3 regions of the Labrys methylaminiphilus subsp. lupini genome follow, and region 2 is predicted to be linked to each of the others. Evidence: riboswitches for the same ligand, from Rfam matches in the RefSeq annotation. Region 2 holds a riboswitch; each other region holds the start of a gene.
The links. A riboswitch is a leader RNA that binds a small molecule or an ion and turns the genes downstream of it on or off. The one in region 2 is predicted to bind cobalamin.

Region 1: it holds a riboswitch for cobalamin, as region 2 does, so the genes downstream of both, ACN6KF_RS13360 (ABC transporter substrate-binding protein) here and ACN6KF_RS23990 (CbtB domain-containing protein) in region 2, are expected to answer to the same signal.
Region 3: it holds a riboswitch for cobalamin, as region 2 does, so the genes downstream of both, bluB (5,6-dimethylbenzimidazole synthase) here and ACN6KF_RS23990 (CbtB domain-containing protein) in region 2, are expected to answer to the same signal.

What each region holds. Positions count from the first base shown of each region.
Region 1 covers NZ_JBMDIH010000001.1:2,842,241-2,847,133, forward strand. The annotation lists gene ACN6KF_RS13345 (class I SAM-dependent methyltransferase) at 1-479, opposite strand, end outside; gene ACN6KF_RS13350 (ABC transporter ATP-binding protein) at 515-1,318, opposite strand; gene ACN6KF_RS13355 (FecCD family ABC transporter permease) at 1,315-2,337, opposite strand; gene ACN6KF_RS13360 (ABC transporter substrate-binding protein) at 2,339-3,397, opposite strand; cobalamin riboswitch at 3,589-3,819, opposite strand; gene ACN6KF_RS13365 (CobW family GTP-binding protein) at 3,928-4,893, opposite strand, start outside.
Region 2 covers NZ_JBMDIH010000001.1:5,105,709-5,110,601, forward strand. The annotation lists gene cobS (cobaltochelatase subunit CobS) at 1-389, opposite strand, end outside; gene ACN6KF_RS23980 (J domain-containing protein) at 684-1,280, opposite strand; gene ACN6KF_RS23985 (CbtA family protein) at 1,749-2,513, opposite strand; gene ACN6KF_RS23990 (CbtB domain-containing protein) at 2,532-2,744, opposite strand; cobalamin riboswitch at 2,775-2,920, opposite strand; gene ACN6KF_RS23995 (histidine phosphatase family protein) at 3,053-3,607, shown strand; gene ACN6KF_RS24000 (UDP-glucose dehydrogenase family protein) at 3,723-4,893, shown strand, end outside.
Region 3 covers NZ_JBMDIH010000001.1:3,399,656-3,404,548, forward strand. The annotation lists gene ACN6KF_RS16040 (hypothetical protein) at 1-63, shown strand, start outside; gene ACN6KF_RS16045 (TerB family tellurite resistance protein) at 56-736, opposite strand; gene bluB (5,6-dimethylbenzimidazole synthase) at 764-1,498, opposite strand; cobalamin riboswitch at 1,542-1,722, opposite strand; gene ACN6KF_RS16055 (cupin domain-containing protein) at 1,860-2,480, shown strand; gene ACN6KF_RS16060 (ABC transporter substrate-binding protein) at 2,618-3,559, shown strand; gene ACN6KF_RS16065 (ATP-binding cassette domain-containing protein) at 3,646-4,464, shown strand; gene ACN6KF_RS16070 (ABC transporter permease) at 4,461-4,893, shown strand, end outside.

The DNA of each region.
Region 1 (4,893 bases), 2.3 Mb from region 2:
CTGGCCCAATCCCCGTCGAAGAATAGCAATCTGCCGCCCGGCTTCAGCACGCGATACCAATCGGCAAAGGCCTTCTGCGGCTCGGTCAGTGTCCAGACCAGATGCCGGCAGACGACCGCGTCATAGGCGCCTTCCGGTTCCATGGTGTTCTCGGCGTCGCCGAGCCGGAAGCGCAGGCGCTGCCGGCCGGCATGCTTGCGACGGGCCACCGCCAACATGGCCTCGGAGAAATCCAGGGCCGTGACCTCGTGGCCGAGCGCCAGCAGCAGCTTGGTGATCTCGCCCGTCCCACAAGCCAGATCGAGGATCCGGCGCGGTTCGGTACCGAGATGATCGCGGATCGCCGCGGCCCAGGCCTCGAATTCCGGCCCTTCGGGAATATGATGCCCGAAGGCGCGGTCGAAGGTTTCCGAACGCCTCGACCAATAATCACGGATCTCTTCCTTGAGATCGAAATTCGCTGAACTGGCGCCCGTCATCCGTCGACCCTCCTCATCTGTCGGTTGAGCCCGCGTCATGACGCAGCCGCGACCCAGCCCGGCCGCGGTACTGGAAGATCCGGATGCCGATAGCGGATGAAACAACCACCGGTACCGTCGTGGACAACCTCAGCGGCGACACCGAAGACCGACTGGATGCGCGAAGCCGTCAGCACCTCGGACGGAGGACCGATCGCCTCGATCCGCCCCGCCTGCATCAGCGCGACCCGATCGCAGAACATCGCCGCATGATTGAGATCATGCAGGGCCGCCACGACAGTGAGGTTCTGGCGATGAACCAGATGCAGCAGGCCGATCTGGTGGCCGATATCGAGATGATTGGTGGGCTCGTCGAGAAGCAGGATTTCGGGCTGTTGCGCCAAGGCGCGGGCGATGTGGAGGCGCTGGCGCTCGCCGCCCGAGAGCGTATGCCACAGGCGAGCGGCAAGGCTGGTCATGGCAACCTCCTCCAGTGCGAGGTCGACAATGGCATCGTCCTTGCCAGACCAGGGCATGAAGGCACCCAGATGCGGCGTCCGCCCGAGCTCCACGGCCTGGCGGGCGGTAATGCGATCGGCCGTCTCGGCCTGTTGCTCGACCAGAGCGATCCGGCGCGCGATTTCGCGGCGAGCCAAGGCGTGGAGTGGCTGGTCCGACAGCAACACCTCGCCGCCCTGCGGGCGGCGGATACCGGCCAGCAGGGACATCAGGCTGGTCTTGCCCGAGCCGTTCGGGCCGATGATGCCGAGCAACTCGCCCGGACGAACCTCCAGCGATACACCCTGCAGGATCGAGGCCCCGCCCGCCGACCAGGACAGATTGCGTGCCGACAGGCTCATGCCGTCGCCTTTCTCTGGCTGAGGATGAGAGCGAAGGCCGGCGCGCCGACAAGGGCCGTGATCACCCCGATCGGCAGGACCTGGCCGGGGATGATGATCCGGGACAGAATGTCCGCGACGATCATGAAGACGGCGCCGATCAGGGCGCTGGCCGGCAGCAATCGCCCATGGCGCACGCCCACCACCATCCGCGCGGCGTGCGGAATCACCAGACCGACGAAGCCGATCGATCCGACGATGCTGACCATCACCGCCGTCATCATCGCCGCGACGCCGACGAGCACGACATAAGCGCGCCGGACGGAAATGCCGAGGGATGCCGCCGATTCCGTGCCGAAGGTGAAGGCATCAAGCGCGCGAGCGTGCCAGAGGCAGACCAGCAGCCCCACGGCCGTGATCGGCAGGGCCAGCCAGACATCCGGCCAGCGCACGCCCGAAAGATTGCCCAGCAGCCAGAACATGATGCCCCGCGCCTGTTCGGCATTGGCCGCCTTGGTGACGATGAAGGAGGTCAGGGCATTGAAAAGCTGAGACCCCGCCACGCCTGCGAGGATCACCGCGCCGGTTCCGCGCCCCGATCGCATCGCCAGCAAGGCGACGAAACCGAAGGCCACCAGCGCACCGAGAAAGGCGCCGGCCGGCAGGCTCAAAAATCCCGCGCCGAGGCCGAGAATGGCGACCCCGACCGCCCCCGTCGATGCCCCGGCCGAGATGCCGAGCACATAGGGATCGGCCAACACATTGCGCAGCAGCGACTGCAGCACGACACCCGACAGCGCCAGGGCCGCGCCGCAGCAGGCCGCGACGACGGCGCGGCTCAGCCTGTAGTTCCACACGATGCCTTCATCGATGCGATCGAGAATGTAGCCGGCGCCCCACAGGCGGTTGGCCGCCGTCTTGGCCACCACCTCCATCGGGATGGCCGTCTCGCCGATGGCGGCGCCCAGCCAGAGCGCCAACACCAGCACGGCCAGCGCCAGCATGCCGATTGCCAGCAATCGCGTGACAGCGCGGTTCATCTCAACGCTTCAGGCCGAAACGCTGGATGGCATCGGCGAGCATCTCGATGCCGTCGACGACGCGCACGCTCGGCTGCATGGCCTGGACGTCCATTTCCACGACATGGCCCTGCTTGACGGCCGGCATCAGGCTCGCCACCGGATCGGTCTTGAGGAAATTAAGCTTCACGGCGATGTCGTCGGCGGGATAGCGGCGACGGTCCATCCTCCCGGCGACGATGATGGTGGGATCGGCCTTGGCGACGGTCTCCCAACCGACGCTCGGCCATTCCTCCTCGCTTTCCACGATGTTCCGGACAGCCAGGACGGACATGATGTAGCCTGGGACGCTGTTCTTGCCGGCCATATAGGGATCGACATCGACCTTGGCGCTCGAAAACCAGAAGGCAGCCGAGACCTTGCCATCGCCGGCGGCGATCTTGCGGCGGGCGGCTTCCTCGCGTGCCTTCAGGTCCGCGATGACCTTCGAACCGCGCTCCTGCACGTCGAAGATCTCGGCGAGTTCCCTGATCTCCTGATAGACCAGATCCATGGTGAAAAGGGTGCCGCGCGTGCCGTCGCCACCGCTGGAATTGTCCTTGCCGACGCAATCGGCGGGCGAAACATAGGTCGGGATACCCAGTTCCTCGAACTGCTCGGGCTTGCCGACGATGCCACTGGGGCCGACATGCCACTGGAACTGGGCGGTCACGAGGTCGGGTTTCTTGGCGATCACGCTTTCGAAGCTCGGATCATTGTCGGCCAGGCGCGGAATCTTGGCGTTGGCCTCTTCATAGCCCGGCAGAACCGGGCCGAACCAGACGGCCGTCCCCACCACCTTGTCGGCAAGACCGAGAAGGTAGAGAACCTCCGTACCGCTCTGACCGACGGAGACAGTGCGCCGCGGGGCATGGTCGAAGGTGACGCTGCGTCCGCAATTGGTGATCTTGAGCGGATATTTGGTCGCCTGGGCGGCGGCTGGATCGATGCTCAGCGTCAGGCTGAAGCCGGCCGCAAGCATGACGGCGAAGCTCGACCAGCGGGCCTTGCTCCAGCGGGCCCTTGTCTTGGGAAAAGTCATGACGTTCTCTCGGTTCGCGATAGGAAGATGGCGCTGTTCGGCGCAGGGCCGAAAACGGGAAACGTCCTCAGGCCAGGCTGTGGCAGAGGGTCTGATGGCGCGAAGCGGAGGGAACAGGTGGGCGACGGCCCGAGATGGCGGGAAGAAACGTCACATTGTCTCCTGTTCCGGGCATCCCCGCCCGTGACATGGGATTGATCGAGATGACGGCAGGTTTCCTGGCTCGCGGATATCGGCCTTGCCTCTGCCTTCCCATGGGGTCACCCACAGTGGCATGGCGCTTTTGGCGCCACGAGGATGCTCGGCAATCCGCCTACAGTTGCGGGGGCAGCCACGGCATGGGCTTCGAGAAAGCCGGACCGTGTTCCCTATTACTCCCATCGGGCTCGCACCCGACGGGAACCGTCAGTGCCACAGTTACCGGGGTGTCCCGATCGCGGTCAAGCGAATATGCAAAGCGGGTGGCGGACGATGGCGAGCCCTGTTTTCCCGCCCCAGCGCGCGCCTTCCCTCACCTGGAGCAAAACGCTTTAGGCCCGACAGGCCAGGAACCCCTGTTCGATCACGTCTTTCGGCAGATTACGCCCGATGAACACCAGACGGCTCCTGCGCTCCTCTTCTGGCTTCCAGGGGCGCTGATGATCGCCCTCGATCAGCATATGCACACCCTGCACCACGAAGCGCTGGGGATCGCCGTCGAAGGCGATGATGCCTTTCAGCCGCAGCATGTCGGTGCCGAATTGCTGCACGATCGTGTTCAGCCAGGGCATGAACTTGCCAGGGTCGAGCGATTCCCGGGCGACGAGGGCGAAGCTGCCGACATGGTCGTCATGCTCATGGTCATGGAATCCTGCAAGAAAATCGGGTTCGGCTTCCAGGATGCGGTCGAGGTCGAAGGCACCGCGATCCAGCACCTTGTCGAGCGCGATATCGCAGCGGCGTGTCTCGTGGAGGGTAGCGGTGGGATTGATGCGACGGATCCGCTTCACCACCCGTTCGAGTTCCTCGGTCGTGACCAGATCGGTCTTGTTGAGGAGGATGGTATCGGCGAAGGCAAGCTGCTCCTGGGCCTCATGCGCTGTCTCGATTTCGCCGAGCAGGTGCTTGGCGTCGACCACTGTGACGATCGAATCGAGCCTGGTCTTGGCGCGCACATCGTCGTCGACGAAGAAAGTCTGGGCGACCGGCGCGGGATCGGCCAGCCCGGTCGTCTCGATCAGGATGGCATCAAAGCGGTCACGTCGGCGCATCAGGCCCTCGATGATGCGGATGAGATCGCCGCGCACCGTGCAGCAAATGCAACCATTGTTCATCTCGAAGATCTCCTCGTCGGTATCGACGACGAGATCATTGTCGATGCCGACTTCGCCGAACTCGTTGACGATGACAGCATATTTCCTGCCGTGGCTCTCGGTCAGGATGCGGTTGAGAAGCGTGGTCTTGCCTGCTCCGAGATAGCCAGTGAGGACGGTGACGGGTGTCTGCGGCGCGGGCTG
Region 2 (4,893 bases):
GCCCAGGGCAACATGCCGTCGCGGAATTCGGTGACCTGCTTGCCGTCTTTGAGAACGATGGCGTCCTTGCCGACGAGGTCGATACGCGAGACGTGGCTGTCGAGGTTGATGCGAACGCAAGGCCAATTGAGCCGGGCGGCGACCTGCTCGATATGGGTCGACTTGCCGGTGCCGTGATAGCCCGTCACCATCACGCGGCGATTATGGGCAAAGCCCGCCAGAATCGCCAGGGTCGTCGGCTTGTCGAAAAGATAATCGGTATCGAGGTCCGGAACGTGGTCGGAGGACTGGGAATAGGCCGGTACTTCGAGATCCGTGTCGAAACCAAACAGCTTTTTGGCCGAAACCATGATGTCCGGCAGATTGGCCGGTGTCGTTGCGTCAGTCATTATGCCTTCCTTGGCTGGCGCCAGGACGGCGCAGCCGACAATCAGTTCCAGCGGGCCGGCGGTACTGGCCCCACCGAATTTCCCAGTCTCGCCAGGCGGGCATGGAAAATTCCGCGTCGTCTCCATAGCGTTTTGTGATTTGGTGGAATCACCAAGAATCGCAAAGACGCGTCGAACCAAAGAGCTAGAGCAAAAAGGCGTTTCCGTCTAAACGCGCTTTGCTCGAGGTCGGGCGGGGATCCCCGGGATTGGAACGCGCTCCAAACCTGGAAGTCTCGCCGGTGGTGCGGGCGCTCAGCAGAGCCCAGCGCTACGCAGCGTATTATAGGCCTGGATGATCCCGCGCAATTTATCTTCGCTGGATCGGTCCCCGCCATTGGCATCGGGATGGAGGCGTTTGACCAATGTTTTGTAGCGTGCCTTGATCTCGGGGCCGCTGGCCGTTTCCGGCAGATCGAGCGCTTCGAGGGCCTTGCGTTCCAGCAATTTCAGGCGTCGCCTTTCCGGTTCCGGCGCACTCTGCGTGCGTCCGAAGCCGTGCTCGCCCTCGAAGAAGCCGAAGCCGTCATGGATCTCCGGGCCAGGTTGCGGCCCTTCGCCGCGCTTCTTGGCCCAGGGATTGACGCCCATCGTCCAGGTCGGGCGATGGCCTGTGGCGGCATCGCGCTGATAGGCGCTCACCGAGTCGTCCGGCAGGCCTGCGAAATAATTGTAGGTCTTGTTGTATTCGCGAACGTGCCCCAGGCAGAAATGCCAGAACTGGCCTTCGCGGTTGCGCCCCTTGGGCGCGCGAAATTCACCGGCGTTTCGGCAGCCGGCATGTTCGCATAGCTGTACGCTCGCCGGCTGGACCTCTTCGGCCCTTGGGCGCACCCGGATGCGATCAAACAAGGGCGAGTCCAGATCCATAATGACACACTATGCGAGGGTGAACACAAATGGGCAAGCATGAGCTTGGACGCAAGAGCGTTTTGTAATTTGAGTGAAGCATGTCAAATCGCAAGGACGCTCCAGCCGATCCAAAGGACTGGCTTGGAACCAAACAGTGAGAGCAAACAAGCGTTCATACCTGAACGCGCTTTGCTCTGGGGTTAATTGAGGCGGAATGCCGCTGCAGATTTTGAAATATGGGGTCTGCTGACCCGAAAAAGAAAGAGGCCGCCGAATGGCGGCCCAAGTCTTAGGGAGGAAACGCCCAAGGAGGGCAGTGGGGGAGCGCAAACGCGCATCCACCACGTCCGTAAAGTGATCCTGATGCGTTCATTTCGCAAGTGCGAAATGAAAGAAATTTTGAAAACCGGCCCAAAACCGGGCCGGTGTTGTAAAAATGCGACGTTTGACGCGGTCGGTTGGCCTTTTTCAGCGGCTGGCGGAGGTTTGCAGCAGCTTCTGTGCTGCAACGCCGAAGGCGATCCCGAGCGTTGCCCATAGCACGGCATGGATGCCGAGCGAGGCAACGCGGAACTTCCATAGCACCGTGGCCGAGAAATCCGCCGGGATGTCGTTGACGGCCGGCAGAATCTGCATGGCGACCACCATCACCACCAGATAGGCGGCAGCCCCCACCAGGTTGGCGTTCCAGCGGCCGAGGCTGGCGGCGAGCCGGTTCGCCGTGCCCAGGGCGGCCGCCATCGTCACCAGGGAGAGCAGGATCATGCCGAAATAGAAGGCGGTCCGCAGGCCGATCGTGTCGGGATTGCCAACGGCCGGCGGGTTACTCGGATATTTGATCTCCGCCACCAGCTTGATTGCAGCGAAGCCGGCGATGGCGATCAGGCCTGCTGTCGCGCGCGGGCTGAGCGTGCCGATCCGTCCCTGCGCGAAGGCGAAGACCAAAGCGAAGATGCCGCCGAGGGCTGCGCCATAGACGACCATGCCGGTCATGAGGCCGTAGCTGGACTGCACCGGCCGGCTGACCGGGTCTTCCTCATGTTCATGTGCTGCGGCCGACTGGGAGGTTGCCGGCGTTGCGGATGGCGCCGGCGCGGCGGCGACCGCGTGGCTTTCCTCATAGGCGATAGCGGCATCGACCTGTGGTTCACCGAAGACCCAGGCGAAGCCAGACGCCAACAGTCCGGCCAGGATGCCTATCAGCATCCCCCGGATCAAAAGCGATCTAACCATGTCGTTTGCCTATGCGCCCTAGTGGCAGGGGAAGCCGAGCAGATGGCGAGCGTCGTGCACGAATTCGTGGATGTAGACGCCGGGAATCAGCGAGGTCGCGCCTTGCTCGGCGCCGACGAAATAAATGGCGAGTACGGCCAGGAGCACGGTAAAGAGCGCCCAGGGCAAGATCTCGCGGACCGGGATGGCGATCGGCTGCTGGGCGACGGGTGCCAGAGTTGCGGTGGTCATGAAAAGCTCCTTGGGATTACGCGTCCCGCTACGAGTCATGCTGCCTTGGAAGAGGTCTGACTTCCGGACAGCGCCCAAGCGCCGCCGTTCACAGTGGCGCGACCGTGCCGGATTCACACCGGCTTCCCACCCTTGGCAAAGCCCTTCCATAAGAGCCCAAGTCACGAACATGTCAATATTCCGGAAGCGACTTAGAGCATAAGTTGCGCGACTTTTTGGACGATACCATGCGTTGAAACAAAAACTTAGGGAGCATGATCCGATTGGTTCGGTCGAATCATGCACTCTAAGTCTTGGGAACTGCCGTCATGACACCACGCCTGATCCTGCTATGCCATGGGGCTACGCCTGCGGTGCGCGCAGCGGGTTTTCCCCTCGATGAGGCGCTCGATGCAAGAGGGCTGGCTGCGGCGCGGAAGCTGGAAGGGCATTTCGGCAGGCCGGCCCGCATCCTGAGCAGCCCGGCGCTCAGGGCTCGCCAGACCGCGCAGGCCCTCGGCCATGATCCTGAGGTCGATGAAGCCCTGCGCGAATGCGATCATGGCCGCTGGGCAGGGCTTGCCCTGGACGCGGTAGCGGCCGCCGAACCCGAGGCGCTCCGGGCATGGCTGACCGATCCGGATGCCTGCCCGCATGGCGGAGAGAGTGTTGCAACCCTGATTGCGCGGGTCGGCGCCTGGCTCGATGGCAGGCGGTTCGAGGGGTATACGCTCGCCGTTACCCACGCTTCGGTGTTGCGCGCCGCGGTCGTTCGCGCCCTCGGGGCCGAGGCTCGTTCCTTCTGGCGTATCGATGCCGCCCCGTTGGCGACAGCCGATCTCAGGCCATCCGGCCGGGGCTGGTCGCTGCGGTTGGGGGCATAGAGGCGTTGAGCAGGGCTCTCCAACGGAGTTCCTCTCTTTTTTCGTCATTGGCATGTCGCCGGGCCTTTTGTAGACACGCGTCTGACGGATTGGTCGTCCAAACAGGATTGATGTCATGCGCGTTGCAATGATCGGTACGGGTTATGTCGGCCTGGTGACGGGGGCCTGCCTCGCCGATTTCGGCCATGTCGTCACCTGCGTCGACAAGGATCCGGCCAAGATCGAGGGCCTGCTGGCCGGCCGCATGCCGATCTACGAGCCGGGCCTCGAGGATCTGGTGGCCCGCAATGTGCGTGAGAAGCGCCTGTCCTTCACCACCGAGCTTGCGCCCGCCGTCCGCGATGCCGCCGTGGTGTTCCTGGCCGTCGGCACACCCTCGCGCCGCGGCGACGGGCATGCGGATCTATCCTATGTCTATGGCGCGGTGCGGGAGATCGCGGCGGCGGTCGAAGGCTTCACCGTGGTGGTTACCAAGTCGACCGTACCGGTCGGCACCGGCGACGAAGTCGAGAGGCTGATACGCGAAGTCCGTCAGGATGCCGATGTCAGCGTGGTGTCGAACCCTGAATTCCTGCGCGAGGGCGCGGCGATCGAGGATTTCAAGCGTCCGGACCGCATCGTAGTCGGCACGGAGGAAGAGCGGGCCAAGGAGGCGATGGCCGAGGTCTATCGCCCGCTCCATCTCAACCAGGGGCCGTTGCTGTTCACGGATCGACGCACCTCCGAACTGATCAAATATGCCGCCAACGCCTTCCTGGCGACCAAGGTCACCTTCATCAACGAAATCGCCGATCTGTGCGAGAAGGCCGGCGCCAATGTGCAGGAAGTGGCGCGCGGCATCGGCCTCGACAACCGCATCGGCTCCAAATTCCTGCATGCGGGTCCGGGGTTCGGTGGCTCGTGCTTTCCCAAGGATACGCTGGCGCTGCTGCGCACCGGCCAGGAACATGGCGTGCCCTTGCGCATCGTCGAAGCGGTGGTCGGCGTCAACGATGCCCGCAAGGCGGCGATGGCACGCCGCGTCATCGCGGCCCTCGACGGCAACATCGCCGGCAAGACGGTGGCCCTGCTCGGCCTCGCCTTCAAGCCGAACACCGACGACATGCGCGACAGCCCCTCGGTCCCGATCGTGCTCGCCCTGCAGGACAAGGGCGCCCGGGTGCGCGCCTACGATCCCCAGGCGATGGAGGAGGCGCACAAGACCCTCAGCGATGTCGATTATCGCTCCAGCGCCTATGATTGCCTCGACGGGGCCGATGTTGCCGTGATCGTCACCGAATGGGACG
Region 3 (4,893 bases), 1.7 Mb from region 2:
TGGGGCCAGGCGACCAGTATCTTCGGCGGCGACGTCGCGAGCTACGCCTTCTATTTCAATTGAGCGGGCGCCCGGCCGCGGCATCCGGCGCAAGCAGGCGTCTCTTCAGGCGAACGATCGCCTCGCGCTGCAAATCGCTGGCCTCGCCATAGGCATTGGCGACCTCGCCCAGCATATCGATAAGCTGTTGGCGCTCCGGCAGGGACAGGCGCGCCCGCAGAAGGGGCGCCAATTCCTCGGCGACCGGCGTGAACACCCGGCCGCGATCCGTCAATTGCAAGGCCTGCTCATACACATGCTCGCGATCGCCGATCCCGAGTGGATCGGCCATAAGAGCGAGGATCGTGTCCCGCTCGGCCCGGGTCAGCAAGCCATTGGTGCGGACAAGCTGTATCATCAGGACGACGGCCGCGAGCCTCGGATCATCGATGGTCTTGAGAGAGGCGCGCTCGAGCGCCTGCGGCCGAACCGTGTCGGAACCCCGGTCGAGCGGAAGGGGGACAACTTTCGGCACGGTCTCGAGGCGGCGGCCCGCCGCCGGCTTGCGGGCCTTGCCGCGCAACAGCCAGAACAGACCGACGAGGGCGGCCACGAATGCCCCGATCAGGATCGCCCTCGGCCCCTCCAGCAAGACCAGGCTGGTAATCAGCAGTGCGATAATCCAGATCGCATTCTTACGCAGGAAATCCATCGGCCGTGCCACCCGATCGAGACGGCGCGCATCTGCGCCGGCCACCCCAAAGCGTCTTTGCGCTTTGCTCTGTCAACCAGCATCCCCCATAGCCGTCCGCATGGCGGCGAGCAAGGGATGGTCGGGCCGCTGGCCGTCCCAGGCGTCGAAGCTCAGCACGGCCTCCGGCGGCAGGCGCTGGCGCCAGCCCTTCACTTCCAGCTCCGGCCGGGCATAGGCTTCGTGCACATAACCAAGGCACAGATAGGCGACCGGAATTACGCGCTCGGGAATGCCCAGTGCCGCACGCAGGCGCACGGGATCGACGATGCTGACCCAACCGACCCCAACGCCCTCGGCCCGTGCCGCCAGCCAGATGTTCTGCACCGCGCAGACGGTGGAGTAGCGGTCCATGGCCATGTCATGGGTGCGGCCGAGCACCACGGGGCCGGCGCGGTCTGGATCGCAGGTGATGCACAGATTGACCGGGGAATCGAGGATGCCGGCAAGCTTCAGCGAGCGGTATTGCGCCTGCTTCTGCGGCGGAAACATCGCCAACGCTTCCGCATTGGCCTCCTCGAAGAGGGCCTGCACCTTGCCCCGGGCCTCAGGGCACCGCAGCACCAGGAAACTCCAGGGCTGCATGAAGCCGACCGACGGCGCATGATGCCCGGCCACGAGGATGCGCGCGAGGACATCGTCCGGAACGGGTTGCGGACTGAATTGGCTGCGGACGTCCCGCCTGGTGAAGATGGCGCGATAGACGGCGTCGCGTTCGGCCGGTGAAAACGGCCCGGAGGGCGCAAGCGCTCCCGTGGATGGGTCCATCGTCATTCCCCTTGCGATGGCAATCGCCGCGCCGTCCACGCGCGCCGATCTATCGCCTCCGGCCGGTCTTCTGACTTGGGATCCACCCATCCGGACGCCTTCCCCGCAGAGCGAGTGGCCTGAAACCTGCCCGGATAGTCCCCCTTACAGCGTTGGGCACGTCGCGGCTTCAAACCGCGTTCCCGATTCTCCCGCAAGCGGGCACCGAAGGTCTTGCGGATGTAGCATGGGAGGTGCCGGCTGCCCAGCCGTTTGGGACGCTGATGCCGAGCGGCCGGCGGCGAAGTGGACAGGGTGCAGGCTTGTGGCCTAGAATCGTCGGCTAGGCTTTCGGGCAATGAAGCATCCTGGCAATCGCGCAATGAACAAGATCGACCTCAAACGACGCGCCGGCGATCACCCCGATCCCCTGGAACAGGCCAATCCCGTGCGGCTCGGCACCCGCCTTCGCCTGGCCCGGCAGACAAGGGGGCTGACGCTGAAGGCCCTGGCGACGGCCGCGGACTGTTCGGAAAGCCTGCTGTCCAAGATCGAGAACGGCAAGGCCTCCCCCTCCCTGCCCATGCTGCATCGCCTCGTGGAGGTCCTCGGCACCAATATCGGCTGGATGTTCGAGGAATCGGATAGCGAAGAGGGTATCGTCTTTCGCGCCGGCTCGCGCCCCCTGATCTCGCTGGACCCGCTCCGCCGGGGCGAGGGCATCTCGCTGGAACGGGTGATCCCCTATTCGCCCGGTCATCTCCTCCAATGCAACATCCACCACATCGAGGCCGGCGGCGAGAGCGCCGGGCCGATCCAGCACCAGGGCGAGGAAGTCGGCTATGTGCTGACCGGAACCGTGGAGCTGATGGTCGGTGAGCGTACCTTCAAGCTCTCTGCCGGCGATACCTTCGTGTTCAAGTCGGAATTGCCTCATTGGTACCGCAACACCGGAACGGAGCGCGCGAGCATCTTCTGGGTCAACACGCCTGCCACCTTCTAACGCCTCACGCCGTCGGCGTTTCAAGAATCCCCGAGACCGCCATTCAAGTAACTTGACATGAATTCAAGTCTCTTGAATGATGCTGATGTCAGAACTGAGAATGAGCCCGGCACGGGCCATCCATGAAGGGAACTGAAATGCGGCTTTCAAAATATCTCGCCGGCTGCTCGGCAGCGGCAGCCCTGGCGCTGTCCCTAGGATCGGTGTCCGCTTTGGCCGACACCTTCGCCCTGGTCACCATCAACCAGCAGGCCCTGTTCTTCAACCAAATCAACGAAGGCGCTGAGGCCGCCGCCAAGGCGGCCGGCGCCAAGCTCGTCATCTTCAACGCCAACAATGTTCCGAGCGCCCAGAACGATGCGATCGAGAACTACATCACCCAGAAGGTCGACGGCATCATCCTGATCGCCATCGACGTCAACGGCGTGAAGCCCGCCATCACCTCCGCCAAGAAGGCCGGCATCCCCGTCATCGCCATCGATGCCCAGATCCCCGACGGCGACAATGTCTCCTTCGTCGGCGTGGATAATCTCAAGGCCGGCGAGGACATCGGCAAGTTCTACGCCGACTACGTCAAGTCCAAGCTGGATGGCACCGCCAAGATCGGCGTGGTCGGCGCTCTCAATTCCTACATCCAGAACCAGCGGCTGGATGGCTTCAAGAAGGCGGTGACGGCCAGCGGCCTCAAGGTCACCTTCCTCGACACCGTCGACGGCCAGAACGTGCAGGACGTGGCGCTGAGCGCGGCCGAGAACCTGATGACGGCCAATCCCGACATGACCACGCTCTATGCCACCGGCGAACCGGCCCTTCTCGGCACCGTGTCCGCCGTGACCAGCCAGGGGCGCACCGAAGGCGTCAAGGTCTTCGGCTGGGACCTGACCAAGCAGGCCATCGAAGGCATCGACCAGGGCTGGGTCACCGGCGTGATCCAGCAGGATCCGGCCGGCGAGGGCAAGGCCGCGGTGGAAGCCCTGGCCAAGCTCAAGAAGGGCGAGAAGGTCGAGCCGATCATCAACGTTCCCGTGACGATCGTCACCAAGGAGAACGTCGACAAGTTCCGGGGCATGTTCAAGTAACGGGCTGACAGGCCCCCACGCATAGTTGGGCCCAGGCCCGCTGCTCTTCGAGCCGCGGGCGGGGCATCTCATTGCCAGGCGGAACCATGATGGACAGTGGCGACCCCTACCGCGTCAAGATGACCGGTATCTCCAAGCGATACAACACGATCCAGACCCTGGACGACGTATCGCTGATGCTCAGGCCCGGCGAGGTGCTGGGACTGGTCGGCGACAATGGCGCCGGTAAATCGACCCTGAGCAAGGTGCTTTCGGGCGCCGTGATCCCCGACACCGGCACGATCGAGATCGACGGCAAGGTGCAGTCCTTCGCCTCCCCTGCCGATGCCCGCGCGGCGCGGGTGGAGATGGTCTATCAGGACCTGTCGCTGTGCGACAGCGTCGATGTCGCCGGCAATCTCTTCCTCGGCCGCGAGCCCAGGCACCGCATCCTCGGCGTTCCCTTCCTCGACCAGCGCCGCATGCACGACCAGGCCCGCGACATGCTCGACAAGCTCGGCATCGTCATCGCCGATACCAGGCTGAAGGTCGAGAACCTCTCCGGTGGCCAGCGCCAGTCGATCGCCATCGGCCGCGCCGCTTCCTTCAATCCCTCCGTGCTGATCATGGACGAGCCTACGGCCGCCCTGGCCGTCGCCGAAGTCGAGGCGGTGCTCGAACTGATCCGCACCGTCAGCGCCCGCGGCGTCAGCGTCATCCTGATCACCCACCGCCTGCAGGACCTCTTCCTCGTCTGCGACCGCATCCAGGTGATGTATGAGGGTCGCAACGTCGCCGAGCGCCGGATCGAGGACACCAATATCGAAGAGGTGGTCAACCTCATCGTCGGCCGCAAATTCAACGCCCGCTCCGCCGGCGCCGCCCAAAAGAACGGCTCTCCCCAGGACAACGGAGCCCGCGCATGACGGCCTCATCCACCACCCCCGCCCATCGCCCCCGCGTCCACAAGGCGCGCTGGCGCGACAAGGCGATGGCGAATGGCAGCATCATTTCGATCGCCCTGTTCTTCATCTTCGTCTGCCTGGTCTTCTCGATCTGGACCGACGCCTTCCTCACCACCCCCAACCTGCTCAACATCGTGCGCCAGTCGGCACCGCTGCTGATCGTGGCGGCCGCAATGACCTTCGTGATCACGACGGGCGGCATCGATCTTTCGGTCGGCTCGGTGCTGGCGCTCGCGGCGACTCTGTCGGCGGCCTCGCTGCAGGCCGGGATTCCCTGGCCCCTCGTCATCGTGCTGATGCTGGCAATGGGCGGCGTGATCGGCGCCATACAGGGCTTCTTCATCGCCTATGAACGCATTCCCGCCTTCATCGTCACCCTGGCGGGCCTGT